Regions from separate parts of the Streptomyces sp. 184 genome, predicted to be linked through region 2. Evidence: riboswitches for the same ligand, from Rfam matches in the RefSeq annotation. Region 2 holds a riboswitch; the other holds the start of a gene.
The links. A riboswitch is a leader RNA that binds a small molecule or an ion and turns the genes downstream of it on or off. The one in region 2 is predicted to bind glycine.
Positions count from the first base shown of each region.

Region 1: it holds a riboswitch for glycine, as region 2 does, so the genes downstream of both, gcvP (aminomethyl-transferring glycine dehydrogenase) here and gcvT (glycine cleavage system aminomethyltransferase GcvT) in region 2, are expected to answer to the same signal.

Region 1 covers NZ_CP123230.1:4,543,572-4,558,201, reverse strand. Annotated here, with positions in the region: gene ptsP (phosphoenolpyruvate--protein phosphotransferase) at 1-367, opposite strand, end outside; gene QBL21_RS19135 (PTS glucose transporter subunit IIA) at 469-918, opposite strand; gene QBL21_RS19130 (CDP-alcohol phosphatidyltransferase family protein) at 1,196-1,816, shown strand; gene QBL21_RS19125 (sugar phosphate nucleotidyltransferase) at 1,864-4,371, shown strand; gene QBL21_RS19120 (DUF881 domain-containing protein) at 4,453-5,346, shown strand; gene QBL21_RS19115 (small basic family protein) at 5,343-5,675, shown strand; gene QBL21_RS19110 (DUF881 domain-containing protein) at 6,068-6,901, shown strand; gene QBL21_RS19105 (FHA domain-containing protein) at 7,058-7,882, shown strand; gene QBL21_RS19100 (MerR family transcriptional regulator) at 7,915-8,640, shown strand; gene QBL21_RS19095 (bifunctional nuclease family protein) at 8,694-9,167, shown strand; gene QBL21_RS19090 (MerR family transcriptional regulator) at 9,377-9,925, shown strand; gene QBL21_RS19085 (DNA polymerase IV) at 10,018-11,388, shown strand; gene QBL21_RS19080 (PRC-barrel domain-containing protein) at 11,389-11,799, opposite strand; glycine riboswitch at 11,940-12,036, shown strand; gene gcvP (aminomethyl-transferring glycine dehydrogenase) at 12,214-14,630, shown strand, end outside.
Region 2 covers NZ_CP123230.1:1,885,050-1,899,679, reverse strand. Annotated here, with positions in the region: gene QBL21_RS08275 (ABC transporter permease) at 1-552, opposite strand, end outside; gene QBL21_RS08270 (enhanced serine sensitivity protein SseB C-terminal domain-containing protein) at 889-1,689, opposite strand; gene QBL21_RS08265 (enhanced serine sensitivity protein SseB) at 1,822-2,589, opposite strand; gene QBL21_RS08260 (hypothetical protein) at 2,721-3,368, shown strand; gene QBL21_RS08255 (AAA family ATPase) at 3,469-4,032, opposite strand; glycine riboswitch at 4,201-4,297, shown strand; gene gcvT (glycine cleavage system aminomethyltransferase GcvT) at 4,446-5,579, shown strand; gene gcvH (glycine cleavage system protein GcvH) at 5,659-6,036, shown strand; gene glyA (serine hydroxymethyltransferase) at 6,102-7,385, shown strand; gene QBL21_RS08235 (L-serine ammonia-lyase) at 7,509-8,891, shown strand; gene QBL21_RS08230 (alpha/beta fold hydrolase) at 9,124-9,984, shown strand; gene QBL21_RS08225 (hypothetical protein) at 10,090-10,935, opposite strand; gene QBL21_RS08220 (nuclear transport factor 2 family protein) at 11,075-11,437, opposite strand; gene QBL21_RS08215 (ATP-binding protein) at 11,952-13,226, opposite strand; gene QBL21_RS08210 (glycosyl hydrolase) at 13,395-14,630, opposite strand, start outside.

The DNA of each region.
Region 1 (14,630 bases), 2.7 Mb from region 2:
GCCCGGCCATGTACTCCCCGGCCCCGGCGAGCAGTTCGCGGTACGCCGCGAACGCGTCGTACGCGGCGCGCTCGGCGGAGGACCCGACGGCGATCCGCCGCTCCACGTCGGCCGCCAGCTCCGGGTCCTGCGCGATCATGGCCTGTGCCTCCAGCACGGCCTGAGCCTCGCCGCCGGCCAGGTTGCCGCGCGCCACCAGGTCGGCGGCCACCGCCTCCACGGCCTTGCGCACCCGCTCCTGCTCGCGCGGTGCCTCCGCCGCGGGAATCTGCTTCGCCGGTGGTTCGAGCACCGCCGTGCCCATGTGCCGTGCCTCGCCGATCGCCACCCCGTGGCTCACGCCGACGCCTCGCAGGGTCGTCTCCATCTCACCAGTCTTCCGCAAGTGCCGCGGCGGCGTCCCGCCGCGGCTGTCGTAGGCGTACGGGCCGCAGCGCCGGGGCCCGCCGGATGGTCACCGCCGGCTCGTCACCGCCAGGTGAACAGCGCCTCGCCGGCCTTGATCCCGCCGTCCTCCGCCACCTCGGACAGCGCGCCCTCGGCCGCCTCCAGGGCCACCACCGGTGAGATCGGCGACTTGCCGGCCTCCTCGACGGCCGCGGTGTCCCAGCGGACCACCGGCTGCCCCCGCTCGACCCGGTCGCCCTTGGCGACGAGCGGTTCGAAGCCCTCGCCGTTGAGCTGCACGGTGTCGATACCGAGGTGGGTGAGCACGCCGCGGCCCTCGTCGTTCACGACGACGAAGGCGTGCGGGTGCAGGGAGACCACCAGGCCGCCGACCGGCGCGACCGCCTCGGCGAGCCCGCGCTCGGGGTCCACCGCGGTCCCCGGACCGACCATCGCCCCCGAGAAGACCGGGTCGGGCACCGCGGCGAGCCCGATGGCGCGGCCGGTGAGAGGAGACGAGACTTGGGTCATGCCGGGGCCTCCAGAAAACAGCGGGGGGTCGGCGCCGCCCGCGTCCGTGGGGGCCGCGCCGCTCCTGAAGCCTAACCAATCGGAACTTCTCATTCCGCATCGAGCGGAGCCAACCGGGGTGCGCCACCGCCCCACCCCCGGGCCCGACTCCGCGCCGGCCGGCGGACCGGCCCCCGCTCCGGCCCCCGAACGGCCCCGTACCCGGCGGCGGGTAAGGTCAGAGCGCATCGCCGGCGCGTCTGGCGGGACCGGCGGGATCGGACGGGGAGGCACGCGGGTGGAGGTCCAGGAGACGGCGACTTCGACAGACCGGATCTTCACCGTTCCCAACCTCCTCAGCATGTCCCGCCTCGTCCTGGTGCCCGTCTTCCTGTGGCTGATCCTGTGGCCCGAGTTCGGCGGCCCCAACGCCGACGGCTGGGCGCTGGCGATCCTTCTGTTCAGCGGCGTCAGCGACTACCTCGACGGCAAGCTCGCCCGGCGCTGGAACCAGGTCTCGAACCTGGGCCGCATCCTGGACCCGGCCGCCGACCGGCTCTACATCCTGGCCACCCTCGTCGGTCTGACCTGGCGGGAGATCCTGCCGCTGTGGCTGACCGTCCTGCTGCTCTTCCGCGACGCGGTCGTCGGCGTGGCCGTCTGGCTGCTGGGCCGCCACGGCTACCCGCCGCCGCAGGTGAACTTCCTGGGCAAGTCCGCCACCTTCTGCCTGATGTACGCCTTTCCGTTGCTCCTCCTCAGTGACGCAAGTGGATGGCCCTCGTCACTCTCTGCTATTTTCGGATGGGCGTTCGCCGGTTGGGGTACAGCGTTGTACTGGTGGGCCGGCGGCCTCTACCTCGTTCAGGTGCGCCGTCTCATCCGAGAGGACGCCCACGCGGACACCACCCCCGACTAGGCGGCAGCCGGCATCGCCGTCTCACGCCCAAGGAGGACGCTTCCGATATGAAGGCCGTCGTGATGGCTGGGGGCGAAGGCACCCGCCTGCGCCCCATGACCGCGAGCATGCCCAAGCCCCTGCTGCCGGTGGTGAACCGGCCGATCATGGAGCACGTCCTGCGGCTGCTCAAACGCCACGGGCTGACGGAGACGGTGGTGACCGTCCAGTTCCTCGCCTCCCTGGTGCGGAACTACTTCGGAGACGGCGAAGAGCTGGGCATGGAGCTCACCTACGCCAACGAGGACCGCCCGCTGGGCACCGCGGGCAGCGTGAAGAACGCCGAGGAGGCGCTGAAGGACGACTCGTTCCTCGTCATCTCCGGCGACGCCCTGACCGACTTCGACCTCACCGACCTGATCGCGTTCCACCGCGAGAAGGGCGCGCTGGTCACCGTCTGCCTCACCCGGGTCCCCAACCCGCTGGAGTTCGGCATCACCATCGTCGACGAGGAGGGCAAGGTCGAGCGGTTCCTGGAGAAGCCCACCTGGGGCCAGGTCTTCTCCGACACCGTCAACACCGGCATCTACGTGATGGAGCCCGAGGTCTTCGACTACGTGGAGGCCGACACCTCCGTCGACTGGTCCGGGGACGTCTTCCCGCAACTGATGAAGGACGGCAAGCCCATCTACGGCTACGTGGCCGAGGGCTACTGGGAGGACGTCGGCACCCACGAGAGCTACGTCAAGGCGCAGGCCGACGTGCTGGAGGGCAAGGTCGACCTCGACCGCGACGGCTTCGAGATCTCGCCCGGCGTCTGGGTCGCCGAGGGCGCCGAGGTGCACCCCGACGCCATCCTGCGCGGCCCGCTCTTCATCGGCGACTACGCGAAGGTCGAGCAGGGCGCCGAGGTCCGCGAGCACTCGGTCCTCGGCTCCAACGTCGTCGTCAAGGAAGGCGCGTTCCTGCACCGCGCCGTCATCCACGACAACGTCTACGTCGGCGCGCACAGCAACCTCCGCGGCTGCGTCATCGGCAAGAACACCGACGTCATGCGCGCCGCGCGGATCGAGGACGGCGCGGTCATCGGCGACGAGTGCCTGATCGGCGAAGAATCGATCATCCAGGGCAATGTGCGTGTGTACCCCTTCAAGACCATCGAAGCGGGCGCCTTCGTCAACACCTCGGTGATCTGGGAGTCGCGCGGTCAGGCCCACCTCTTCGGCGCCCGCGGCGTCTCCGGCATCCTCAACGTCGAGATCACGCCCGAGCTGGCCGTCCGGCTGGCCGGCGCGTACGCCACCACCCTGAAGAAGGGCTCCAGCGTCACCACCGCCCGCGACCACTCCCGCGGCGCCCGGGCGCTCAAGCGCGCGGTGATCTCGGCGCTCCAGGCCAGCGCCATAGACGTACGGGACCTGGAGAACGTGCCGCTGCCCGTGGCCCGGCAGCAGACGGCCCGCGGCAGCGCCGGCGGCATCATGATCCGCACCACCCCGGGCGTACAGGATTCCGTCGACATCATGTTCCTGGACGAGCGCGGCGCCGACCTCTCCCAGGCAGCGCAGCGCAAGCTCGACCGCGTCTACGCCCGCCAGGAGTACCGCCGCGCGTTCCCCGGCGAGATCGGCGACCTGAGCTTCCCCGCCAGCGTCTTCGATTCCTACACCGGCTCGCTGCTGCGCGCCGTGGAAACCGGGGGCGTCGGCGAGGCCGGTCTGAAGGTCGTCGTGGACGCCTCCCACGGCAGCGCCGGCCTGGTGCTCCCCAGCCTCCTCGGCCGGCTCGGCGTGGACGCGCTGACCATCAACCCGGGCCTGGACGAGTCCCGGCCGACCGAGACGCCGCAGTCGCGCCGCGCCGGCCTGGTCCGCCTCGGCGAGATCGTGGCCTCCGCGCGCGCCGCCTTCGGCGTGCGCTTCGACCCGGTCGGCGAGCGCATCTCGCTGGTCGACGAGAAGGGCCGGATCGTCGAGGACGACCGGGCGCTGCTCGTCATGCTGGACCTGGTCGCGGCGGAGCGGCGCAGCGGCCGGGTGGCGCTGCCGGTGACGACGACACGTGTCGCCGAGCAGGTGGCCGCGTACCACGGCACACAGGTGGAGTGGACGACGACGTCGCCCGACGACCTGGCCCGGGTGGCGCGCATGGACGGCACGGTCTTCGGCGGCGACGGCCGCGGCGGCTTCATCGTCCCGGAGTTCTCCTCCGTCTTCGACGGCGCCGCCGCCTTCGCCCGGCTCACCGCCCTGGTCGCACGCACCCAGCTCACCCTCAGCCAGATCGACGCCCGCATCCCGCAGGCCCACGTGCTGCGCCGGGACCTGGCGACCCCCTGGGCCGTCAAGGGCATGGTCATGCGCCGGGTCGTGGAGGCCGCGGGCTCCCGGGAGGTCGACACCACCGACGGCGTCCGCGTCGTGGAGGCCGACGGCCGCTGGGTGCTGGTGCTGCCGGACCGCGCCGAGGCGGTCACGCACCTGTGGGCCGAGGGCCCCGACCAGGCGTCCGCCGAAGCCCTGCTCGACGAGTGGGCTGCGGTTGTCGACGGGAGCGGCGAGGGGAGCGGCGACTGACGCGGGCACAGCGGAGCGAGAGTTCACCCAACCCAGGGGTCGCGGCACCATAGGGCCTCCCGGCGTGCAACGATGTCCGGCATGCCGCAGCAGCCCCCCGAACGGAGCAGCGCACCGGCACGCCCCCGTCCTGACGCCTCCATGTCGCTGCTGACCCGGCTGATGGACCACAGCCTGGACGACGGGTACGCCGAGGCCGCCGCGCGCCACGGCGCCCGTCCGCGCGGCGAGCGGCTGCCCCAGCGCCTGCGCGGGCGGGCCTGGCTCGCAGTGGGACTGGTGCTGACCGCGCTGGTCCTCACCGTCGGCGCCGCCGAGGCCCGGATCGAGGCGCCCGACCTCGCGCGCGAGCGCGAGGAGCTGATCGACCGGGTCGAGGACCGTACCGCCGCGGCGGACGACCTCGACCGCACGATCGAGCAACTGCACGGCGAGGTCGCCGACCGGCAGCGCGAGGCGCTGGAGGAGCACGGCAGCGACCGCGCCGCCCTGCTCGCGCTGCTGGCCGGCGCCACCGAGGCCGAGGGCCCCGGCGTACGCCTCGTGGTCGACGACGCCGCCGACGCGGGCACCGCCGGGGCCGGCGGCCCGCGCAGCTCGACGAGCTTCGCCGACGACGGCCGGGTACGCGACCGGGACCTCCAGCGCATCGTCAACGGGCTCTGGCTCGCCGGCGCCGAAGCGGTCTCCGTCAACGGCCGCCGGCTCACCGCCCTGTCCGCGATCCGCGCGGCGGGCGACGCCATCCTCGTCGACAACCGCCCGCTGGCGCCGCCCTACACCGTGCTCGCCCTCGGCGACGGCGAGCGGCTCCTGGAGCGGTTCCGGGAGAACGCCGACGGCCACTACCTCGAAGTGCTCCAAGACAACTACGGCATCAGGGCCGGGATCTCCGCACGGAACGACCTCCGGCTGCCGGCCGCCACCGGCCTGTCCCTACGCCACGCAGAACCGAAGGAGAACAACCCCTCGTGATCGCCGTACTGGGCCTTGTCGCGGGCATCGTCATGGGCCTCGTCGTCCAGCCCGTGGTGCCGGCGGGCCTGGAGCCGTACCTGCCCATCGCCGTGGTCGCCGCGCTCGACGCGGTCTTCGGGGCGCTGCGGGCCATGCTCGACGGGATCTTCGACGACAAGGTGTTCGTGGTGTCGTTCCTGTCGAACGTCGTCGTGGCCGCGCTGATCGTCTTCCTCGGCGACAAGCTGGGCGTCGGCGCCCAGCTCTCCACCGGCGTCGTGGTCGTGCTCGGCATCCGGATCTTCTCCAACGCCGCCGCCATCCGGCGGCACGTCTTCCAGGCGTGAGGCCCGTGTCCGACGAGACTCCTCCGAACTCCCCGCGCCCCGGCGACCCGCCCGCCGCGTACCCGCAGGGCACGCCGGGTGCGCCGCCCACGCCGCCGCGCCCGCCGGCGCCCCGGCAGCAGCCGCCCCCGCGCCACTCCTCCCGCCAGCAACCGCCGCAGCCGCCGCGCCAGCCGCCCCCGCGGCGGCCCTCGGCGCCCCAGCCCTCCGGGCAGCAGCCGCCCTCCCAGCCGCCGCCCCCGGCACAGCAGCCGGCGCCCGGACAGCAGCCGGCGCCCGGGCAACAGCCGCCCACCCAGCAGCAGCCGCCCACCCGGCAACCGCCGCCTGGACAGCAGCCGCCGCGCCGGCCCCCCGTCCAGCAGCGCCCCGCGGCCCAGCAGCGTCCCCCGGTGCAGCAGCGGCCTCCCACGCCGCCGCCCCCCGGCCCCCCGCCGCCCGAGCGCAAGGCGCCCGCCGAGCGCTCCGCGCCCCCCGAGCCGCCCGCCGCGCCCGAGCCGTCGCTCGGCGCCGGCCGGCGCCGCCTGGTCGACGCCGTGTGGCCGCCCCGGCTGACCCGCTCCCAACTGATCGTCGCCCTGCTGCTGTTCGTGCTGGGCCTGGGCCTGGCCATCCAGGTCCGCTCCACCGGCGAGTCCAGTGCGCTGCGCGGCGCCCGGCAGGAGGATCTCGTACGGATCCTGGACGAGCTGGACGACCGCACCCAGCGGCTGGAGGACGAGCGCGAGCGGCTGGAGGACCAGAAGGCGGAGCTGGAGAACAGCTCCGACCAGGCGGAGGAGGCGCGCCGCCAGACGGAGGCCAAGGAGCGCCAGCTCGGCGTGCTGGCCGGCACCGTCGCCGCCGAGGGCCCCGGCATCGAGATCACCGTCCGTGGTCCCGAGGGGGCCGTCGAGGCGGACATGCTGCTCGACACGATCCAGGAGCTGCGCGCGGCCGGCGCGGAGGCGATCCAGATCAACGGCGTACGCGTCGTCGCAGGTACGCACTTCGCCGACGCCGGCGAGAGCGACGTGGCGATCGACGGCCGCAGGGTCTCCCAGCCGTACGTCTTCCGCGTGATCGGCCGCGCCGAGGACCTGGAGCCCGCACTGAACATCCCCGGTGGGGTGGTTCAGACCATGGAGGAGGAGCAGGCTACGGTGTCCATCGAGCCCCGGGACACGGTCCTCGTGGACGCCTTGCGGCGGGAGAAGCGGCCTGACTACGCTCGGTCGTCGTCGTGACCTCAAGGTTACGGGGGGTCGACGCATCGGCTGCCGTCGCGTAAGGGAAACTGTCCGGGGGTTGTGGACGTTCAGTGAATGTCCGGTGCCGCTGATGCGCGTGTCGAGTGACCTGCTCGAACACGGGCCTGTCCGACGGTCAAGGGGAAATCGCCCGTGAAGTTGTTCGCTAAGTTGTTCGGGAGGGGCTCGGCCGATCGGCCGGGTCGGCACCGCGCCGCGTCCCAGGGCGGCGAGGCCGGCGAGCGTGCCTTGTACCGCGATCAGGCCCCTCCGCCGTCCGGCGACAATTCGGGTGGTCAGGGCGCGTCTTATGTTGACCCTGCCACGTCGGGCCGCATAGGTTTCGGGGAACCGTCAACCTCAAGTGCGGGTGGAGGGTTCGCCCCCGGCTCGCACCCGCCCGACGCCGCTGCGGGCGTTCCGCAGCAGGAGGCTCAGTCCATGGACCTGCCGGTATGCAACAGGTGCGGACACCGCAACGCCCAGGCGAGCCGGTTCTGCTCCAACTGCGGCGCCCCGCTGCGGGCCGGCCTGGCCGAGCGTCCCTCGGAGACCACCACCACGATCTCCATCTCGGGCCTTGAGGCATACGAGGCCGAGGTCGCCAGCGGCGGGCAGACCCTGCCGCCGCTGTCGCCCGAGGCGCAGGCGGCCGTCGACGCGCTGCCGCCCGGCTCCGCGCTGCTCGTCGTCCGCCGCGGCCCCAACTCCGGGGCGCGCTTCCTGCTGGACAGCGAGCTGACCACGGTCGGTCGTCATCCGCAGAGCGACATCTTCCTGGACGACGTCACGGTCTCCCGGCGGCACGTGGAGTTCCGCCGGACCCCGGACGGCCGTTTCTCGGTCGCCGACGTCGGCAGTCTCAACGGCACGTACGTCAACCGCGAGCGGATCGACGAGATCGAACTGACCAGCGGGGACGAGGTGCAGATCGGAAAGTTCCGGCTGGTCTTCTACGCCAGCCGGCGCACCGCCTGACGGCGGGAGAAGACGACCACGGGACGGAAGCGATGGGCGACACCCCGAGGGGCGGCACCGCCGCCCCGGAAGCGGACCGGCAGGACCGACGCCGAGTACGCGACCGGCAGTTGAGCATCGGGGGCGTCCTCGCCGTGCTCCGCGAGGAGTTCCCCGAGGTCACCATCTCCAAGATCCGCTTCCTGGAGTCCGAGGGCCTGGTGGAGCCGCAGCGCTCGCCGGGCGGCTACCGCAAGTTCGGTGCCGCGGACGTCGAGCGGCTCGCCCGCATCCTGCGGATGCAGCGGGACCACTACCTGCCGCTGAAGGTCATCCGCGAGCAGTTGGACGCCGAACCCGACGAGGCCGGCGCCCGGCCCGGGGCCTCCGCCGTCGCGGAGGCCCCCCACGACCCCCGTATCGACCGCGCGACGCTCCTGCGGACCGCCGCCGTCGGCGAGGACGAGCTGGCGTCCTGGGAGGAGTTCGGCCTCGTCGCCCCGGACGGCGACGGGCTCTACGACGCGGACGCCGCCGCCGTCGCCCGACTCGTCGCCGAACTCGGCAGCTACGGGCTCCAGGCGCGCCACCTGCGCGGCCTCAAGGCCGCCGCCGACCGCGAGGCCGGGCTCGTCGAACAGGTCATCGGCCCGCTGCGGCGGCACCGCAGCCCGCAGACGCGCGCGCATGCGGAATCCACCGCCGAACGGCTGATCGAGCTGTCCGCGCGGCTGCACACGACGCTCGTACGGTCCTCGCTGCGGGTCGCCGGCAACTGACCGGTGCCGTGCTCGACTACCCAAAACCGCCGGGGTCGGCCTAGGGTTGCTGTGTGAACGAGCTCGACGTTGTGGGTGTCCGGGTGGAAATGCCCTCGAACCAACCGATCGTTCTCCTGCGCGAAGTGGGCGGCGATCGGTACCTCCCCATCTGGATCGGACCTGGGGAGGCGACGGCGATCGCCTTCGCGCAGCAGGGCATGACCCCCGCGCGCCCGCTGACCCATGACCTGTTCAAGAACGTGCTGGACGCGGTCGGCCAGGAGCTCGCCGAGGTGCGGATCACGGACCTGAGGGAAGGCGTGTTCTACGCCGAGCTGGTGTTCTCCGGTGGCGCCGAGGTGAGCGCCCGCCCCTCCGACGCCATCGCGCTCGCGCTGCGCACCGGCACGCCGATCTACGGCAGCGAAGGAGTGCTCAACGACGCGGGTATCTCGATCCCGGACGAGCAGGAGGACGAGGTGGAGAAGTTCCGCGAGTTCCTCGACCAGATCACACCCGAGGACTTCGGTACGAACCCTCAGTGACCACCGCCCCCGGTAGCCCGCCCGGGCCTACCGTACGGGCGCCGTGGGCAAACCACCCGTAGGGTGATGAGCACCCGGCGTGCCCCGTGTGGCGTTCGTTGACGCGCCCGGGGCGACTGCCTACCGTCGGTAGGCAGGTCAGGGAGCGGGAGGTCGGCGTGGTGGTCACGGGCGGCAAGAGATCGGCCGGAGGGGGCGGACCTGTTCCGCTGTACGGTCACGGCGCGGAGCCTGCGAGGCAGCCGTCGGCCGCCTCCCCGGACCCCGGGGAAGTCGGCTACCGGGGGCCGGCCGCGTGCGCCGCGGCCGGCATCACCTACCGCCAGCTCGACTACTGGGCCCGTACGGGCCTGGTCGAGCCCAGCGTCCGCCCCGTGCAGGGCTCGGGCACCCAGCGGCTCTACGGCTCCCGCGACGTCGTCGTACTCAAGATCGTCAAGCGGCTGCTGGACGTGGGGGTCTCGCTCCAGAGCATCAGGACGGCCGTACGGCACCTGCGCGCCACCGCCGCCGCCGACCTTCAGCGGATGACGCTCATCAGCGACGGCGCGACCGTCTACGAGTGCACGTCCCCCGACGAGGTCGTCGAGCTGCTCCAGGGCGGCCAGGGCATCTTCGGCATCGCCGTGGGCGTGGTCTGGGGCGACGTGCAGGCGGCGCTCGCGCAGTTGCACGGGGAGCGCATCGACACCGGCGAGACGCTGGTCGGGCACAACGCCGCCGACGAGCTGGCCCGCCGCCGCAGCCGCGCCGGCTGACGCCCGCCCCCGCCCCGGCCCGTACGCCGCCGCCAGGGCTGCCGTACGGGCCCTGTCGGGCCGATGTCGTACCCATGGGGGACCATCACGGTGTGAGAAGCGCGCCGTCCGTCCTGCACCTGGACATGGACGCGTTCTACGCCGCAGTCGAGCAGGCCGCCAAGCCCAGCCTGAAGGGCAAGGCAGTGATCGTCGGCGGCCTCGGCCCGCGCGGCGTGGTGGCCACCGCCTCGTACGAGGCGCGGGTCTTCGGGGTGCACTCCGCGATGGCCATGGGCATGGCCCGCCGGCTCTGCCCGAACGCCGCGTTCCTCATCCCGCGCTTCCGGCTCTACCAGCAGGTCAGCGGCCAGGTCATGGCGCTGCTGGGGGTGCTGTCGCCGCTCGTGGAGCCGCTGAGCCTGGACGAGGCGTTCGTCGACCTCGAAGCCGGCGGCACCCCCGCCGAGGAGCAGGCGCTGCGGGCCGTGGCGCGGCGGCTGCGCGCGGACATCCGCGACGCCACCGGGCTCACCGGGTCCGTCGGCCTGGCCGCCTCCAAGATGCTCGCCAAGGTCGCCTCCGAGCTGGCCAAGCCGGACGGGCTGGTCGTGGTCCCTCCGGGTGGCGAGCGGGCGCTGCTGGGGCCCATGACCGTGCGTACGCTGCCGGGCGTGGGCCCGGCGACTGCGGACACGCTGCGCAGGGCCGGGATCACCACCGTCGGGGAGGTCGCGGAGGCCGGCGAGGACGAGATGGTGCGGCTGCTGGGCAAGGCGCACGGCACCGGCATCCACGTGATGGCGCTGGGCCTGGACGAGCGGCCGGTGGTCGCGGACAGGGACACCAAGTCCGTCTCCGTCGAGGACACCTTCGACGTCGACCTCACCGACCGGATCCGTATCCGCACGGAGGTCGAGCGGCTGGCGCGGCGGTGCGTGACGCGGCTGCGCGGCGCGGGGCGCTCCGGCCGGACGGTGGTCCTGAAGGTCCGGCGGTACGACTTCTCCACCCTCACCCGCTCCGAGACCCTGCGCGGGCCCACCGACGACCCGGCCGTGGTCACCGAGGCGGCGCTGCGGCTGCTGGACGGGGTGGAGACGGCCGCGGGCGTGCGGTTGCTGGGCGTCGGGGTGACCGGCCTTGCGGACTTCACCCAGGAGGACCTGTTCGCGCAGGCCGGCCAGGCGCCGGAGGCGCGGCACGGGCCGGTCGACGCCGACGGACCGGTGGCGCTGCCGCCGCCCGCGCCGTCCCCGCCGCCCGCCCCGGCGGAGCCGGAGCCGGCGGCGCCGCACTGGCTGCCGGGCCTGGACGTGCGGCACGCCGAGCACGGCCCCGGCTGGGTGCAGGGCAGCGGCGTCGGCCGGGTCACGGTGCGGTTCGAGGTGCCGGGCTCGGCGCCCGGGCGGGTGCGTACGTTCGCCGCCGACGACCCGGCGCTGGAGCCGGCCGACCCGCTGCCGCTGGTGTCCGGCGGCTGATCAGTCGTCCGAGCCGGCGACCTCGCCGAAGTCCCGGTCCCGCGGCGGCTGCGGCGCCTCGTTCGGGCGGGACTTGGCGACGTCCGGCGGCAGCGCCATCCCGTAGTGCTGGTAGAGCTGGAGTTCCTGCCCGGGGGAGAGGTGCCGGCCGACGCCGAAGTCCGGCGCCTCCTTGATCAGCTCCCGGGCGAACGGCACCCGCAGCCCCTCGTCGGCCAGCTCGCTCGGCCCCAGCGGTACGAACGCGTCGCGGTGGAACAGGCCCGTGCGCACCGCCGCCCACTGCGGGGCGCCGGTGGCGTCGTCGAGGTACACCTCGTCGACGGTCCCGAGCTTGTCGCCGTTGCCGTCGTACGCACGTACGCCGATCAGGCTTCGGGGGTCGATGTCGGTCTGCACGGTGCCTCCCACGTCTCGACACAGCTCCGCTGCCTCCACGTAACGGCACAACGCGCCCTCCGGCCACTCGGCGGGCGCCGCCCGGGCGCACCGGACGAACGGCCCGCGCCCGGTTGCGCCGGGGCGTGCGCTGGTACGCTGGCCGTGGCTGTAGACCCCGTGCGGGAGAGTCCTCCGCCCGCCAGGCGCAGGCGCCGAAGGAGCAACTCCTCCCCGGAATCTCTCAGGCCCACGTACCGCACGGACGAGGTCACTCTGGAAAGCAGGGCGGGTCGCCGCGCGGCCCCTCCTCACCGACGGTGCAAGCCGGACCGTGCCCACTTCGGGCGGACCGGTGAAGCTCTCAGGTCCGGATGACAGAGGGGGAGGCCGTACGGGTGCCCGGCCCAGGGGTATCCGCGAAGGTCCGCGCGACCAGGAGGCCCCTTGTCTGAGACGCACGCCCACCGCATCCCGCTTTCCGCTCTCGAGCGCGGCACCCCTTTCGAGCAGCGCCACATCGGTCCGGACGCGGGCGACCGGGCCAAGATGCTCGCCCAGGTCGGGTACGGCTCGCTGGACGAGCTGACCGAGGCCGCCGTACCCGGGTCGATCAAGGGCACCGGCGCCTTCACGCTGCCCGCTGCCCGCTCCGAGGCCGAGGTGCTGGCCGAGCTGCGCGCCCTGGCGGCGCGCAACGAGGTGCTGACCTCGATGATCGGCCTCGGCTACCACGGCACCCACACGCCGCCGGTCATCCTGCGCAACGTCATGGAGAACCCCGCCTGGTACACCGCGTACACGCCGTACCAGCCGGAGATCTCCCAGGGCCGGCTGGAGGCGCTGCTCAACTTCCAGACCGTCGTCGCCGACCTGACGGGGCTGCCCACCGCCGGCGCCTCGCTGCTCGACGAGGCCACGGCCGCCGCCGAGGCGATGGCGCTGTCCCGGCGCGTCGGCAAGGTCAAGGACGGCGTCTTCCTGGTCGACGCCGACACCCTGCCGCAGACCGTCGCGGTGCTGCGCACCCGCGCCGAGCCGACCGGCGTCGAGGTCGTCGTCGCCGACCTCGCGGAAGGCATTCCCGCGGACGTCGCGGAGCGCGGCGTCTTCGGCGTGCTGCTCCAGTACCCGGGTGCCTCCGGTGCCGTACGCGACCTCGCACCCGTCATCGGGCGGGCGCACGAGCTGGGCGCCGTCGTCACCGTCGCCGCGGACCTCCTCGCGCTCACCCTGCTGACCTCGCCCGGCGCGCTCGGGGCCGACATCGCGGTCGGCTCCAGCCAGCGCTTCGGCGTCCCGATGGGCTTCGGCGGGCCGCACGCCGGCTACATGTCCGTACGCGAGAAGTTCGCCCGCAGCCTGCCCGGGCGGCTCGTGGGCGTCTCCAAGGACGCCGACGGGGCCCAGGCGTACCGGCTTGCGCTCCAGACCCGCGAGCAGCACATCCGCCGCGAGAAGGCCACCAGCAACATCTGTACGGCGCAGGTGCTGCTCGCGGTGATGGCCTCGATGTACGCCGTCTACCACGGCCCCGAGGGCCTGGCGGCCATCGCCCGCCGCACCCACCGCTACGCCGCGATCCTCGCCGCCGGCCTGCGGGCCGGCGGCGCCGACGTGGTGCACGACGAGTTCTTCGACACCGTCACCGTCCGCGTCCCCGGCCGGGCCGCCGAGGTCACCGCCCGCGCCCGCAACGCCGGCGTCAACCTGCGCCTGGCCGACGCCGACCACGTCGGCATCTCCTGCGACGAGACCACCGTCCGCGACCACCTGGCCGTCGTCTGGGACGCCTTCGGCGTCGCCCGGCACGACGTCGGAGAGCTGGACGCCACGACCGCCGACGCGCTGCCCGCCGGCCTGCTGCGCACCGACGAGTACCTGACCCACCCCGTCTTCCACCGGCACCGCTCCGAGACCGCCCTGCTGCGCTACCTGCGCACGCTCGCCGACCGGGACTACGCGCTGGACCGCGGCATGATCCCGCTCGGCTCCTGCACGATGAAGCTCAACGCGACCGCCGAGATGGAGGCCGTCACCTGGCCCGAGTTCGCCGGCCTGCACCCGTTCGCGCCCGCCGACCAGGCAGAGGGCTATCTGACCCTGATCCACGAGCTGGAGGACGGCCTGGCCGCCGTCACCGGCTACGACAAGGTCTCCCTCCAGCCCAACGCCGGCTCGCAGGGCGAGCTGGCGGGCCTGCTGGCCGTACGGGCGTACCACCGCGCCAACGGCGACGAGCGCCGCACCGTCTGCCTCATCCCGTCCTCCGCGCACGGCACGAACGCCGCCTCGGCGGTAATGGCCGGCATGAAGGTCGTGGTCGTCAGGACGGCCGAGAACGGCGAGGTGGACGCGGACGACCTGCGCGCGAAGATCGCGGCCCATGGCGAGGAACTGGCTGTGCTCATGGTCACCTACCCCTCCACGCACGGCGTGTTCGAGGAGCACATCACGGAGATCTGCGACGCCGTGCACGCCGCGGGCGGCCAGGTGTACGTGGACGGGGCCAACCTCAACGCGCTGGTCGGCCTCGCCGGGCCGGGGAAGTTCGGCGGCGACGTCTCGCACCTGAACCTGCACAAGACGTTCTGCATCCCGCACGGCGGCGGCGGCCCCGGCGTCGGCCCGGTCGCCGTCCGCGAGCACCTGGCCCCGTACCTGCCGAACCACCCCCTCCAGCCCGCCGCGGGCCCCGAGACGGGCGTCGGCCCGGTCTCCGCGGCGCCGTGGGGCTCGGCCGGCATCCTGCCGATCTCGTGGGCGTACATGAAGCTCATGGGCGAGGACGGCCTGCGCCGCGCCAGCCAGGTCGCGGTGCTCGGCGCCAACTACGTGGCCAAGCGGCTGGAGCCGCACTTCCC
Region 2 (14,630 bases):
GAACGCGCCGCCCTGGAGGGCGGCCGAGATGGAGATCGCGAAGAGCAGCACCGGGAAGGCCAGGAACGTGTCCATGGTCCGGCTGATGATCGTGTCCGCCCACTTGCCGTAGTAGCCGGCGATCACGCCGAGGATGGTGCCGATCACGACGGCGACCATGGTGGCGCCGAAGGCGACGAGCAGCGAGACCCAGGAGCCTTCGAGGATCCGGGTGGCGATGTCGCGGCCGAGCCGCGGTTCGACGCCCAGCGGGTGGTCCCAGCTGATGCCGCCGAAGGAGCCGTACGGGGTGGACAGGGAGGGGTCGACCAGGTCCTGGTTCAGCTTGTTGGGGTCGAGACCGAAGATCGCCTGGATCGGGCGGGACAGCGCGGCGATCAGGACGAGCAGCACCACGACGACGCCGCCGGCCATGGCGACGCGGTCGCGCTTGAGCCGCATCCAGGCGATGCGCCCGAGTGAACGGCCCTCGATCCGGCTCTTGTCCACGCCCTCGACGAGAGCTTCCGGCGTCGCCTGAGTGGCGCCGGTGGTCTCGATAGGTGCCGTCATGTTGTGGGGACCCCTCTCGAGCGGCGGCGTCCCGCCGTCGTCTGCCGCGGTAGCGGCTCATTCGCTTCGCTGGTGCAAGTCATGCCGTGGTGCCGTGGTCCGTAGTGCTCTGGTGCCGTATGCGTGATCGTGAATGTCTGCCGTCGCACAGGGGAACGACAGCCTCCTGCGGGGGGAGTCTTCAACGCGCTTGGGATCACTCGCCAGACCCCGAGGGGAATGGATGCGCAAACGTGATGAGATGCAGTGGATACCGTTATCCGGACACCCCACTGCTCCTGAGCGGATCTTCCTCGCCGTAATAGCGGGACAGATCCGGATATAGGAGGGCAGCCCTCAGAACTGCGGGGCGGGTCCCGGCTGCCAGCCCGACTGCGGGGCGCCGCCCGCCGAGTGCGGCGGCGGATAGCCGTAGCCGGCCGGCGGCGCGGCCGGGCCGCCGCCGTAGGCGCCGCGGTCGAAGAACGGCCGGGAGTTGGCCCGCATCCACATCGCCACCGGGTCGTGGTCGTCGGCCAGCGCCACCGTGGAGACCGCCAGCCCCGGGGGCACGGACGCCACGGACTCCTGCATCATCGACTGCGCCGCGGCGACGGACTGCCGGCCCGTGTCGTACAGGTCGATGCCGATGGCCAGGTACGGCTCGCCGAGCGCCGGCTGCACCCAGGCACGGCAGAGCGTGCGCACGGCGGGCGTGCGGTGGGCGGTCTGGCCCAGCAGGGCGTAGAACTGCGCGACGTCCGCGACCGGTTCCGAGATCCGCAGCGGCCCCGCGGGCAGCCGGTCCAGTCCGGTGGCGATCCGGCGCAGGTCGAGCCAGGGGACGCCGACGCCGCCGCCCGCGGCGTGCGGGTCGAGCCACAGGCCCCAGCGGTCGGGGTAGAGCGCGGCGGCGATCTCCGCGCCGGCCACGGACTCGTGGGCGCCGGCCCAGCCGCTGGCGGCCAGCTCGCGGTCGGAGGTGAAGCAGGGCGCGTAGGCGTGGCCCTCGACCTGCATGCTCCCGTACTGCGCGTCGGGGGACTCCGGGCGGCCCTGCCAGAGCAGCATCCACACCCGCCCGGCGGCCAGCGCGGCGAGCAGCGCCTCGTACGCGTCGTACCTGCCGGGAGCCACCTGGCGGACCAACTGATCCACGCCCGCTCCCGGCGCACTCCCGCTCGCGCCCCCGTTCACCCTGGGCCCCAACCCTTCGTCTCGGCCGCCGCCGCTCCCGGGCAGGCGTGTACGCCCGGAAAGGTCATCAAACCAGCTTAGAGCCTGACCGCGTCAGCCGACCCGGATGTAGAACGGCTCGACCTTGGCCCGCATCCAGGTGATCACCGGGTCCACCGCGGCGTCGAGGAAGACCAGTTGCACCTTCCACGGCACCGGCTGCGCGCCCAGCGCCCGGCCCAGCGCCTCCACCGTCGCCTGGCGGCTCTCGTCGTACGTGTCCAGCAGCTCGACCCCGATGTAGAGCTGGACGGGACCGGCCTCCACGCTCGCGAGCCCCCGGCGCGCGCTGCGCACCACCCCGATCCGCTCGAACTCCTCCCGCGCGACCGCGAGGAAGTCCACCGGGTCGTCCTGCCAGTCCGGCGTGAACAGCCGCACCCGGCCGCCCCGGGCCTCCCCCGGCAGCCGCGCAGAGCCGCGGTCCCGGCACAGCTCGGCCACCGCCGCCGGCGGCAGCGGCACGCCGACCGTGCCGCCAGGGTTGACCGCGATGCCGACCTGCGGCGGCAGCCCGCGGGCGAACTCGCGGGCCGGCGCCACGGTGAACGACATGTGGGAGCCGGTGACCCGCAGGAACTCCTCCTGCGAGGAGAACACCGGCACGTACGGAGCGCCGGCGATGTCGGTGGTCGGCACGCCCAGCGGGCCGCTGTCGGGGCCGCCGCCCTCGGGCAGCGGCACCCACAGGCTGCTGCGGCCCAGCACCTCCAGCAGGCGCGGCCCGGCCTGCGGGTTGCCGAGGGAGGCGGCGAGCACCTCCTCCAGCTCGTTGCCGGGGAAGCCGCCCGTGGCGGGAGGGTGCGGGTAGTCGAAGCTCATCGGGACCAGCCAACCGTCGGGGGACGAACGTCGGCACCCTAACGGCTGCGAGCGCTCGCGGGCGAAGCCCGCACCTGCACACGGTGGAGCCCTCTCACCCGCCCGACCTCGGAAAAGGGAGCCCGCATCCCATGCGTACGAACCGAATGGCCGGCCTCGCGGCCACCGTCGTCTCCGCCGTCGCCGGCGGCGCCCTCGTGCTCGGCGCCGCCGGGCCCGGCGCCGCCGGGGGCGTGAGCGGGGGCGCGGCCGGGAGCGGGCACCACGACGGCCGGCGCGCGGCCGGCGCCACCGCCCCGGCCACTGCCCCGGCCGCCGCCCCCGCCGCCGCCGACGTGGACGCCTCGACGCTGCGACTGCTGGCGCACCTCGGGCAGCTCACCGCCACCACGGCGCGGACCGTCGAGCAGGTCCAGCAGGCCGTCGCCGACGGCGGGCGGCTGGACCCGCGCACGCTGCCCGACGTGCGGTCGCACCTGGACGCCGTGGCCGCGGCGGCGCGGGCCAGGACCACGGTCAAGTCGATGAAGGCGCAGGAGACGACCGCGCTGGCGCAGGCCGCCGCCGCGCTGCAAAAGGAGCTGGACGGCCTGGTACGGGCCGGGCGAGCGGGCGACAGGGCGGCGGTGGAGGAGCGGGCCTCGGTGACCGTGGCGGCGCTCGTACGGGTCCTCGCGGCGGCGGCGGTCAGCGGGCTGGTGCCGGCCGGGCAGGTGCCCGGGACGCCGCCGGCGAACGCCGCGGTGCCGCCGCGGCTGCCGGCGCACTCCGGCGCGTAGCCGCCGGGGATCCGCGGCAGGGGCGCGCGGGCAGGGACCCCGCGGGCAGGGGCACGGGCAGGCGCGGAGCCGCCCGCGGGCGTGCACCGCCGGGCCGGGCTCAGCCGAAGCTGATCGAGCGCAGTGCCCCCGCCGCCGCCCCGTCGAGCACCAGCACCGAGTCGCACCCGTCCGCCATTCCCCCGTCGCGCGCCGAGTCCAGCAGCCTGCGGTGCGCCCAGCGGTGCCGGGCGAAGGCGTACCGCGACACCGTGCGCCCGCGCCCCTCCTGCCGCTCCCGCGCCACCTCGGCCGGCACGTCCAGCACCACCACGTGCACCCCGCGCCCTAACCGCCTGGCCTGCCTGGTCAGCCACCACCGCACCCACGGCAGCGTGCCGCAGTCGTGCACGACGAGGCTGCCGCCGGCGCGGACCGCCAGCCGCAGCCGGGCGTAGTGGTCGATGCGGACCAGCGGCCGGTACATCGCGTACGGCAGCCGCGCGCCCAGCTTCCGCGCCCAGCGCTCGCGTACGTACTGCGAGTCGATCAGCAGCACCGCCGCCGGCGGCTGCGCACGCCGCATGAGGGTGCTCTTGCCGCTGCCCGGCAGGCCGGAGATCACGACGATGTCCCCCTCGGGATATCGAAGCCGTTCCCGGGAGGCCGCCTGCTCCACCGTCACGCTGCCTCCCACGCCCCGCACCGACCTGCCGCTTGCCCTCCACAAGCCTCGCAACAGCGGCGGGGCTGGACAAGGACGCAACGGAAGGTGGCCTCCCAGTTGTTCGCCCTGTCCCGCGATCGGCGCCCGCATGTCATGATGGGCCCCGCCAACTCCATACCGGCCGTTCGAACCCGCGCGGGAGAGTCCCGGTGCCTCGCGCACCGGGCGCCGAAGGAGCAAGTCCTCCCTTGAATCTCTCAGGCACCGTCACCGCACGGGCGAGGCAGATCTGAAAAGCGGGCGTGCCCGGCCCTGCGCCGGCGCCGCCCCACCCAAGGTGCAAGCCACGCTCCCGCGGGATCGTGGCGAACCTCTCAGGTTCCGATGACAGATGGGGAGGACACGACCACCCCCTGTCCGGGAGCCTGACGATGACCACTGAGAGCCCTGCACCGCGCCGCACCGCGCTCGACGCCGCGCACCGCGCGCTCGGCGCCACCATGACCGACTTCGCCGGCTGGGACATGCCGCTGCGCTACGGCAGCGAGCGCGAGGAGCACCTCGCGGTGCGCGCCCGCGCCGGCCTCTTCGACCTCTCCCACATGGGCGAGATCGCCGTCACCGGCCCGCAGGCCGCCGAGCTGCTGGACCACGCGCTGGTGGGCCGGCTCTCCGCCGTGCGCCCGGGCCGCGCCCGGTACACGATGATCTGCCGCGAGGACGGCGGCATCCTGGACGACCTGATCGTCTACCGGCTCGCCGACGAGGAGTACATGGTCGTCGCGAACGCCGCCAACGCGCAGGTCGTCCTGGACGCCCTGACCGAGCGGGCGGCGGGCTTCCCGGGCGCGGAGGTACGGGACGACCGGGACGCGTACGCCCTGATCGCCGTGCAGGGCCCGCGGTCGCCCGCGATCCTCGGCCGGGTCACCGACGCGGACCTGGCCGGCCTGAAGTACTACGCGGGCCTGCCCGGCACCGTCGCCGGCGCCGGCGCGCTCATCGCCCGTACCGGCTACACCGGCGAGGACGGCTTCGAGCTGTTCGTACGCCCCGCGGACGCGGTCGCCGTGTGGGAGGCGCTGACCGCCGCCGGGCAGGACGACGGCCTGGTGCCCTGCGGGCTCTCCTGCCGCGACACCCTGCGGCTGGAGGCCGGCATGCCGCTGTACGGGCACGAGCTGACCACCGCGCTCACCCCCTTCGACGCCGGCCTCGGCCGGGTCGTCAAGCTCGACAAGCCCGGCGACTTCGTCGGGCGCCGGGCGCTGGAGGAGGCCGCGGAGCGCGCCGCGGCCGAGCCGCCGCGGGTGCTGGTCGGCCTGGTCGCCGAGGGCCGGCGGGTGCCGCGCGCGGGGTACGCGGTGGTGGCCGGCGGCAGGCGGATCGGCGAGGTCACCTCCGGCGCCCCCTCCCCCACCCTCGGCAAGCCGATCGCCATGGCGTACGTGGACGCCGCGCACGCCGAGCCGGGGCCGTCCGCGGCCACCGGCGTGGGCGTCGACATCCGCGGCAGCCACGAGCCGTACGAGGTCGTCGCGCTGCCGTTCTACAAGCGCCTCTGACCGCTTCCGGGGGCATCCCCGACCGTTTCCGCCCGCGCCCGTTTACGTCACCCACGTCCCGATCCTGGAGAATCGCCTCATGAGCAACCCTGAGCACCTGCGTTACAGCAAGGAACACGAGTGGGTCGCGACCGGCGACGACGGCGTCGCCACCGTCGGTATCACCGCCCACGCCGCGAACGCGCTGGGCGACGTCGTCTTCGTCCAGTTGCCGGACGTCGGCGCCGCGGTCACCGCGGGCGAGCCCTGCGGCGAGCTGGAGTCGACGAAGTCCGTCTCCGACCTCTACGCGCCGGTGACCGGGGAGGTCACCGCGACCAACCAGGACGTCGTGGACGACCCGGCGCTGGTGAACTCCGGGCCGTATGAGGACGGCTGGCTGTTCAAGGTGCGCGTCGGGGCCGAGTCCGGCGACCTGATGTCCGCCGACGAGTACACCGCGTTCACCGCGGGCTGACGCTCCGCCGCCGCAGCTCCGCCCGTCCCGACCGCCCGCGTCCGCCCTTTCCCACGGAAGGTCCCATGTCCCTTCTGAACGGCTCGCTCCACGAGGTCGACCCCGAGGTCGCCGCCGCCGTGGACGCCGAACTCAAGCGCCAGCAGTCCACCCTCGAAATGATCGCCTCGGAGAACTTCGCCCCGGTCGCCGTGTTGGAGGCGCAGGGCTCGGTCCTCACCAACAAGTACGCCGAGGGCTACCCCGGCCGCCGCTACTACGGCGGCTGCGAGCACGTCGACGTCGCCGAGGAACTGGCCCGCGAGCGCGTCAAGGCGCTCTTCGGCGCCGAGGCCGCCAACGTGCAGCCGCACTCCGGCGCGTCGGCCAACGCGGCGGCGATGTTCGCGGTGCTCAAGCCCGGCGACACGATCCTGGGCCTGGACCTGGCCCACGGCGGGCACCTGACCCACGGCATGAAGATCAACTTCTCCGGCAAGCTGTACGACGTCGCCGCCTACCATGTCGACGCCGGGACCGGCCTGGTCGACATGGACGAGGTCGAGCGGCTGGCCAGGGAGCGGCGGCCGAAGCTGATCATCGCCGGCTGGTCGGCGTACCCGCGGCAGCTCGACTTCGCGGGCTTCCGCCGGATCGCGGACGAGGTCGACGCCCTGCTGATGGTCGACATGGCGCACTTCGCCGGGCTGGTGGCCGCGGGCCTGCACCCCAACCCCGTGCCGTACGCGGACATCGTCACCACGACGACGCACAAGACGCTCGGCGGCCCGCGCGGCGGCGTCATCCTGTCGCGGCAGGCACTCGCCAAGAAGATCAACTCGGCGGTCTTCCCCGGCCAGCAGGGCGGGCCGCTGGAGCACGTGATCGCGGCCAAGGCGGTGTCGTTCAAGATCGCGGCGTCGGAGGAGTTCAAGGAGCGCCAGCGGCGCACGCTGGACGGCGCCCGGATCCTGGCGGAGCGGCTGCTCAAGGACGACGCGCGCGCGGCCGGCGTCTCGGTGCTCTCCGGCGGTACGGACGTCCACCTGGTCCTGGTCGACCTGCGCGACTCCGAGCTGGACGGCCAGCAGGCCGAGGACCGGCTCCACGAGATCGGCATCACCGTCAACCGCAACGCGGTCCCGAACGACCCGCGCCCGCCCATGGTCACCTCCGGCCTGCGCATCGGATCCCCGGCGCTGGCCACCCGCGGCTTCACCGCCGCGGACTTCGAGGAGGTCGCCGACGTCATCGCCGAGGCCCTCAAGGCACCCCTCACCCGCTGGGGTTCCGACGATCCGCAGACGGCCGACCTCGCCGCCCGGATCACGGCCCTGGCCGAGAAGCATCCGCTGTACCCCGGCCTGTAGCCCGCACGGCCGGCGGCCCGCCGCCCACACGGCGGCGGGCCGCGGGCCAAGGGGCCGTACGCGCAGGCGCGCCACCACGTACGTCGCACGCGCACGCCCCACGAAAGGACAAGGGAGTCCCGAGTGGCCATCTCCGTCTTCGACCTCTTCTCGATCGGCATCGGCCCGTCGAGTTCGCACACGGTCGGCCCGATGCGGGCGGCCCGGCTGTTCGCGCGCCGGCTGAAGAACGAGGGCCTGCTGGCCCACACCGCCGCCGTACGGGCCGAACTCTTCGGCTCCCTCGGCGCCACCGGCCACGGCCACGGCACCCCCAAGGCCGTGCTTCTCGGCCTGGAGGGCCACTCGCCGCGCACCGTCGACATCGAGTGGGCCGAGGGCGAGGTGGAGCGCATCCGCACCACCGGCCGGCTGCACCTGCTGGGCGCCGAGATAGGGGCGGACCACGAGATCCCCTTCGACCCCTCCGCCGACCTCGTCCTGCACCGCCGCCGCTCGCTGCCGTACCACGCGAACGGCATGACGCTGGCCGCGTACGACGCGGACGGCCGGACGCTGCTGGCGAAGACGTACTACTCGGTGGGCGGCGGCTTCGTCGTGGACGAGGCGGCCGTCGGCGAGGACCGGATCAAGCTCGACGACACCGTGCTGAAGCACCCCTTCCGTACCGCCGACGAGATGCTGCGCCGCACCCGCGAGACGGGCCTGTCGCTCTCCTCGCTGATGCTGGAGAACGAGCGGGCCTGGCGCACGGAGGCGGAGATCCGCGCCGGGCTGCTGGAGATCTGGCGGGTCATGCGCGAGTGCGTCGCCCGCGGCACCGCCCGCGAGGGCATCCTCCCCGGCGGCCTGAAGGTCCGCCGCCGCGCCGCCGGCGAGGCCCGCCAGCTCCGCGCGGCGGGCGACCCGGCGGCGCACGCGATGGAGTGGGTCACGCTCTACGCCATGGCGGTCAACGAGGAGAACGCCGCCGGCGGCCGCGTCGTCACCGCCCCCACCAACGGCGCGGCGGGCATCATCCCCGCGGTCCTGCACTACGCGACGGACTTCGTCCCGGGCGCGGACGACGACACCGCGGTCCGCTTCCTCCTCGCGGCGGGCGCCATCGGCATGCTCTTCAAGGAGAACGCCTCCATCTCCGGCGCGGAGGTCGGCTGCCAGGGCGAGGTCGGCTCCGCCTGCTCGATGGCCGCCGGCGGCCTCGCCGAGATCCTGGGCGGCACCCCGGAACAGGTGGAGAACGCCGCGGAGATCGGCATCGAACACAACCTGGGCCTGACCTGCGACCCGATCGGCGGCCTGGTGCAGATCCCGTGCATCGAGCGCAACGGCATGGCGGCGGTCAAGGCGATCACCGCGGCCCGCATGGCGCTGCGCGGCGACGGCCAGCACTTCGTCTCGCTCGACAAGGCCATCAAGACGATGAAGGAGACGGGCGCGGACATGAAGGTCAAGTACAAGGAGACGGCCCGCGGCGGGCTGGCGGTCAACGTGGTGGAGTGCTGACGACTCCTGCTCCGACCTGCGGCTTTGCATCATTCAGAGCTGTCGGAGGCTTTCCGGCTCGCGTTTTGTCCCTGGGAAGTCCCTGGGAAGTCCCTCGTGTGTCCCTGGCCAGGAGCCCGCTGACCTGGCCGGCGGGCCATGCTGCGCCCACCCCGCCGCGCTGCCGGACGAGGAAGGCGTCGACCGGCGGCCACTCCTTCCCAGCAACCCCGCGCCGGACGATGCTGGAGTGATGTTCGAGCGGTTCACAGAGACGTTCATCGACACCGAGGACGCGACGATCTTCGTACGCCACGGTGGCGACGGCCCTCCGGTCCTCCTCCTGCACGGTCATCCCCGTACCTCCGCCACCTGGCATCGCGTCGCCCCGCTCCTGGTCGAACGTGGCTTCACCGTCGTCTGCCCCGACCTGCGCGGCTACGGCCGCTCCCGGGGTCCCGCGCCCACCGCCGACCACGCCGCCCACTGCAAGCGCGCGGTCGCGGCGGACATGGTCCAGGTGATGCGCGCGCTGGGACACGACCGCTTCCAGCTCGCCGGGCACGACCGCGGGTCCTACGTGGCCCTCCGGCTCGCCCTCGATCACCCCGACGCAGTGACGCGCGCCGCGTTCCTGGACGGCATCCCGCTCACCGAGCACCTGAACCGTGCCGGCGCGACGTTCGCCACCCGGTGGTGGCACTGGTTCTTCTTCGCCCAGCCGGAGATCCCCGAGCGCGTCATCAACGCCGACCCCGACCGCTGGTATCGCGGTGACCCCCGGAGCATGGGGCGGGAGAACCACGACGAGTGGCGCGCGGCGACCCGGGACCCGGACGTCGTGCGCGCCATGCTGGAGGACTATCGCGCCGGACTCACCGTCGACGCCCGCCACGAGGAGGCCGACAGAGCCGCCGGAGCGCGGGTCCGCTGTCCCGCACTGATCCTCTGGTCGCTGCGGGACGATCTGGAGGAGCTCTACGGCGACCCGGTGGCGATCTGGCGCCCCTGGGCCGACGACGTCCGCGGCCACGGCATCGACTCCGGGCACCACATGGCGGAGGAAGCGCCGGAGCCGCTCGCGGTCAGCCTGGCGGCCTTCTTCACGGCCTGACGGCCGTGCGCCGGGCGATCCGCACGCGCCGAACGGCCACTCGGCGTGCGAAAGGGGCGCGGCCGGCCGGCCGCGCCCCCTCCTTGCCCGTGTCTTCCCGACCGGTCAGCCGCCCTGCATCGTCTGCTGGTCAGTGATCTTGTCGGTGACGTCGGCGGTGTCCTTGGCCGCGGGGGCCCGCACGTCGACATCGGTGCCGAAGTCGGAGAACTTCAGCGTGGTGGTCGAGGTGACGCCCTCCGTGCCGGTGCCGTCGCCGGCCTCCGGTTCGATGGTCAGCTCGAACTGCTGCTGGCGGATGCGGCCCTCGTCGTCGAGCCACAGGTCCATCGGCAGGCTGTCCCCGAGCTGCTCGGTCATCTTCTCGGTCTGCGGGTCACCGCCGGCTTCCGCGAGCGCCTTGAGGTCCACTCTCGTCTTGTAGTGCGTGGTCTCGGCCCCGTCGACGGTCTCGGAGCCGACCTTGCGGACGTCCTTGCCGGAGACCACTTCGGAGAAACCGAAAGAGGTGGCCGGGTCGCCGACCTGGCCGTTACCGCCCTGCTGGGCGGCGATGGCCGCCAGGTCGATCTTCATCCACGTCTTGCCGGACGGCAGCATCTGGGGGCGCTGCCCGGACGGCGGCTTCTGGAACAGGACACCGTCCAGGACCCGCTGCTCGATCTCCTGGCCCTGCGCCGCGAGCGTCATGTCGCTGGCCCCGCTGGCCAGGTCGATGACCCCGTCACCTTTTACGGTGACGCTCTCGCCCTGCGCCTCCGCCTGGGAGGCCACCTGTAGCTTCGCCGTCTCTGCCTCGGTCGTCTTGCGGTTGGCCGCCTGGACCACCTGCGCCGGGTCGTTGGCGCGGGAGTCGGCGTCCTTGCCCTCGTCCGATCCGTTCTCGCCGGAGTCCCCGCAGCCGACGAGCGTGACCGCGGTGAGCACCCCGCCTAATACGGGGGCAACCACACGTGTGCGTATCAACATAGATCCTCACCGATCGCCTGATTGCTGGGGACCGAGTGCCCCCGATCGGCGTCGGCACACGCAGGCTGCGCGCTCGTGGAGCATCGTCGAGCGGCCGGGCTATCGCCGCAGCCCGAGCTGATCATTCCACCGGAGTCTGTTGATAGAGAGCGAGTCGCCAGACGCCGTCGCGGCGGACGTACGTGCTGGCCATGACAGCAACGAAATCAGGCCCGTCGGCTTCTCGATGAGCGCGACCGGTGTACACGAAAACTACTTGGCCTTCCCCCAAGGGGATCAGGCGCTCGTCAGCGATATCGTACCCATCCCACGCGGGCGCCTGGTTCAAGGAGTCGATAACCTGCTCACGGTTGAGGACCTGCCCCTGAGCCAGAAGCATGAGGCCATCGCTCGTCATGACTCGGCCGTAAAAATCCGCGCCGGTGCTGTTGCACAGAGACCGCCATCCCTGATTTTCGAGGTCCCTGATCTCGTCAAGCAGCATGTCCGGCTCCCCTAATCGATCCGAACATCATACCTGCCGGCAGCGCACCGTGATCAGACTCCCGTCCGTTCACGAACTCTGCTCGTGAAACTGCATGCCCAGAGGAGGGCACCGCCCATCAGATATGCGGTGCGGAACCACAACATGTGGGCCATGAGCACCTCCGCCGATTTCACGCGGTCGAATGCGCGCTTCCGTGGCGCGGCCCCGAGCCTCCTCGCACTGCCCTGGAAGCCGTCAGCGCAAGCCGATCGCTGTCTCTCGACATCGCACATGAGCGGATCTACTACCGCACCCGGAACGAGAGGAGTGGGAAACCCGCCTTGGTGGGAGCGGGCATTGTCAAGGTCCTCGGCCTCTCCCGCGTGGCCGTCGGCACTCGACCACGTTGACGGCGAGGCCGCCGCGGGCCGTCTCCCTGTTTTGACCTCCATGGTGGCCGCACCCGGGATGACCGCTTTGAGCTGCGATGGCGCGGGCCCGCCGACCGCCCCGCCCCGCGCCTCCGCGTCGGTCAGTTTCCCGTTGCCGATGTCTCCCACAGGGCGCTGAGGGGGACGGCGCGGAAGCGCGGGCCGAAGGGGAGCGTCTGCTGCCCGGTGTAGAGCACGATTCCGGTCAGCAGGTCGTCCCCCAGGCGATCGGCGAGGTGCCGCAGGCCCCGGAAGTCCTCGGCCCTGACGGTGGAGGCCGCCTTGACGTCGATCGCGACGACCCGGCCGCGCCTGTCCTCCAGGACGATGTCGACCTCGACCTTGTCCTTGGTGCGGTAGTGGTACATCTCGACGGGCTGGGCCGCCCAGGTGAGCTGGCGGGCGATCTCCATCGCCACGAAGCCCTCCAGCAGCCCGCCGAGCGGACCGGCGGGCTGCGCGAGAGCCGCGGCGTCCAGCCCGAGCAGATTGGCCGCGATGCCGGAGTCGACCATGGCGGCCTTGGCCGTGCCGACGGCCCGGGTGCTGAGGTTGCGGGACCAGGCGGGGATGCGCTTGACGAGGAAGACCTCCTCCAGCAGCCCCAGATAGCGCTTGATCGTCGGTTGCGGGAGTCCCAGCTCGTTGCCGAGCGTGCCCGGGACGAGGAGTTGCCCGGATCGGGCGGCCGTCAGCCGGGTCAGTGCCCGCATCTCCGGTCCGCGCTCGATCTCGGAGAGCTGGATGACGTCGCGGTTGATCAGGTCCCCGACGTACGAGTCCAGGAACCGTGCCCGGCGGCGCGGCGGGCGGGCCACCGCTTCGGGGAAGCCGCCGCGGGTGAGCCTGTCGATGTAGCCGGTACGGGTCTCGGTCGAGGTGTGCCGCAGCTCGGGACCGACCGCGAAGACCGCGTCGACGAAGCCGTCCGGCCTGCCGTCGATCTCCCCCTGCGACAGCGGCCACAGCTCGATGGTCTCCATCCGTCCCGGCAGGGCGTCGGGCACACTGCGCAGGTGCAGGACGCGGGCGGAGCCGGTGAGGAGGAACCGCCCGGGCCGCCCGTCGGCGTCGACCGCCTCCTTGATGGCGAGCAGCAGTTCGGGAACGCGCTGCACCTCGTCGATGACCAGCGGTACCGAGCCTGCGACGAACTCGGTGGGGTCGAAGGCCGCCGCCTGGCGGGTCGCCGCACGGTCCAGGCTGCGCCACTCCGCCCCGTGCGCGTGGCCGATCTGGGCCACCAGGGTGCTCTTGCCGCACTGCCGCGCACCGTTGACCAGGACGACGCGGGTGTCCGCCAGCGCCTCCTCGACCGCCGTCGCCGCCCGGCGGGGGAGGATGTGCCCGATAGGCGATTCCGGGAGCTTCACCATGCGGTCAAGCATGGCATACGAGTGTTGATCTGGCCGCATGATCAATATTGATCTGGTCGCGCCTGCTGTATTGACTTGGCCGCAGCCCGTGCGTCGGTCTGGCCGCCGTCCCTTCACCGCACGCCCCGGCCCGTCGGGCCGGGGCGTGCGCCGTGCGCCGGGCCCGGTTCAGTCCTTCCGGGCCGGTGGGTGGGAGCGCCAGTCGCCCAGTTCGTCGAGCGTGATGACGTACTCGTGCTCGTAGACCCGCTTGAGGAAGGGCAGCGGGTTGTGCTCGCCGTCGTCGATGAACTCGCCGCCCCAGGTGGTGAACCAGCTCCAGTCCGCCTCGTAGGCCCGCAGCAGGTCCGGGTCGGGGATGGAGCCCGTCTCCGTCATGGCGACGAGCTTCCTGTCGCCGACGAGGTCGACCAGCTTGTCGTACGTGCCGGCGGCGGGGCCGTGGTCGCCGATCGGGGGGTAGGTGTCGGCGCTGACGACGTCCACGACGTCGTCGCCGGGGTACCAGGCCGGGTCGACGGAGTTCCACACCCAGACGAGGTTGTGCAGCCCGTGGTGGCCGGTCATGCGCTCGTACATCAGCCGCCACAGCTCCTTGGCCGGCCCGGGGCCCTTGGCGCCCCACCAGAACCAGCCGCCCTCGGCCTCGTGCAACGGGCGCCACAGCACCGGGACGCCCGCGTCCTGCAACCGCTTCAGCTCCGCCGCGATGGCGTCGATGTCACGCAGCAGCAGCGCGTACTCCTCGGACCGCGGGTCGGCGAGCGCCGCCGCCACGTCGAAGGTCGTCGCGTCGGTGTAGAAGCCGCGCCACCACTCCTTGCCGGGTTCGTCGATGAGGCCGGCGGGGGCGTTCCAGTGCCAGACGAAGGTGGTGATGCCGCCGCGTTCGTCCCAGGCGAGGGCGTTCTCGACCTCGGTGGAGGTGGTACCGCGTTCCACGCGGCTGGGCGAGTAGTCCATCATGTCGAGCCCGGCCACGGCCGGGGCGCGGCCGACGTTCTCCTCCACCCAGCGGATGGAGGCCGCGTCCTGCTGGCCGCTGAGGATGTGCTCGCCGTAGCCCGCGGTCAGGTAGCTCAGCAGCGCCCGGGCCTCGGGGGTGGCCTGCGGGTCGACGGGGACGCCGGAGACCTGGTGCGGCGGGCGGGGTTCGCTCGGGCTGAGGCTGATGGCGTCGATCTCGTACCAGCCCCAGTTGTTCACGATCGTGATCGTGTCGGCACCGTCCCCCAGCATCACCCTGCCGGCGGCCGCGGTGGCGAAGGTGTCGGTGGCGGCGAGGGTGACGTCGCCCGCCCCCTCGCCGTTGAGCTGCAACGACGCGACCTTCTGGCCGTACGGGGCGCGGTAGTGGATCGTGAGGTCGTGGAGCCCGGCCGGGCCGTCGGGGACGGTCACGGT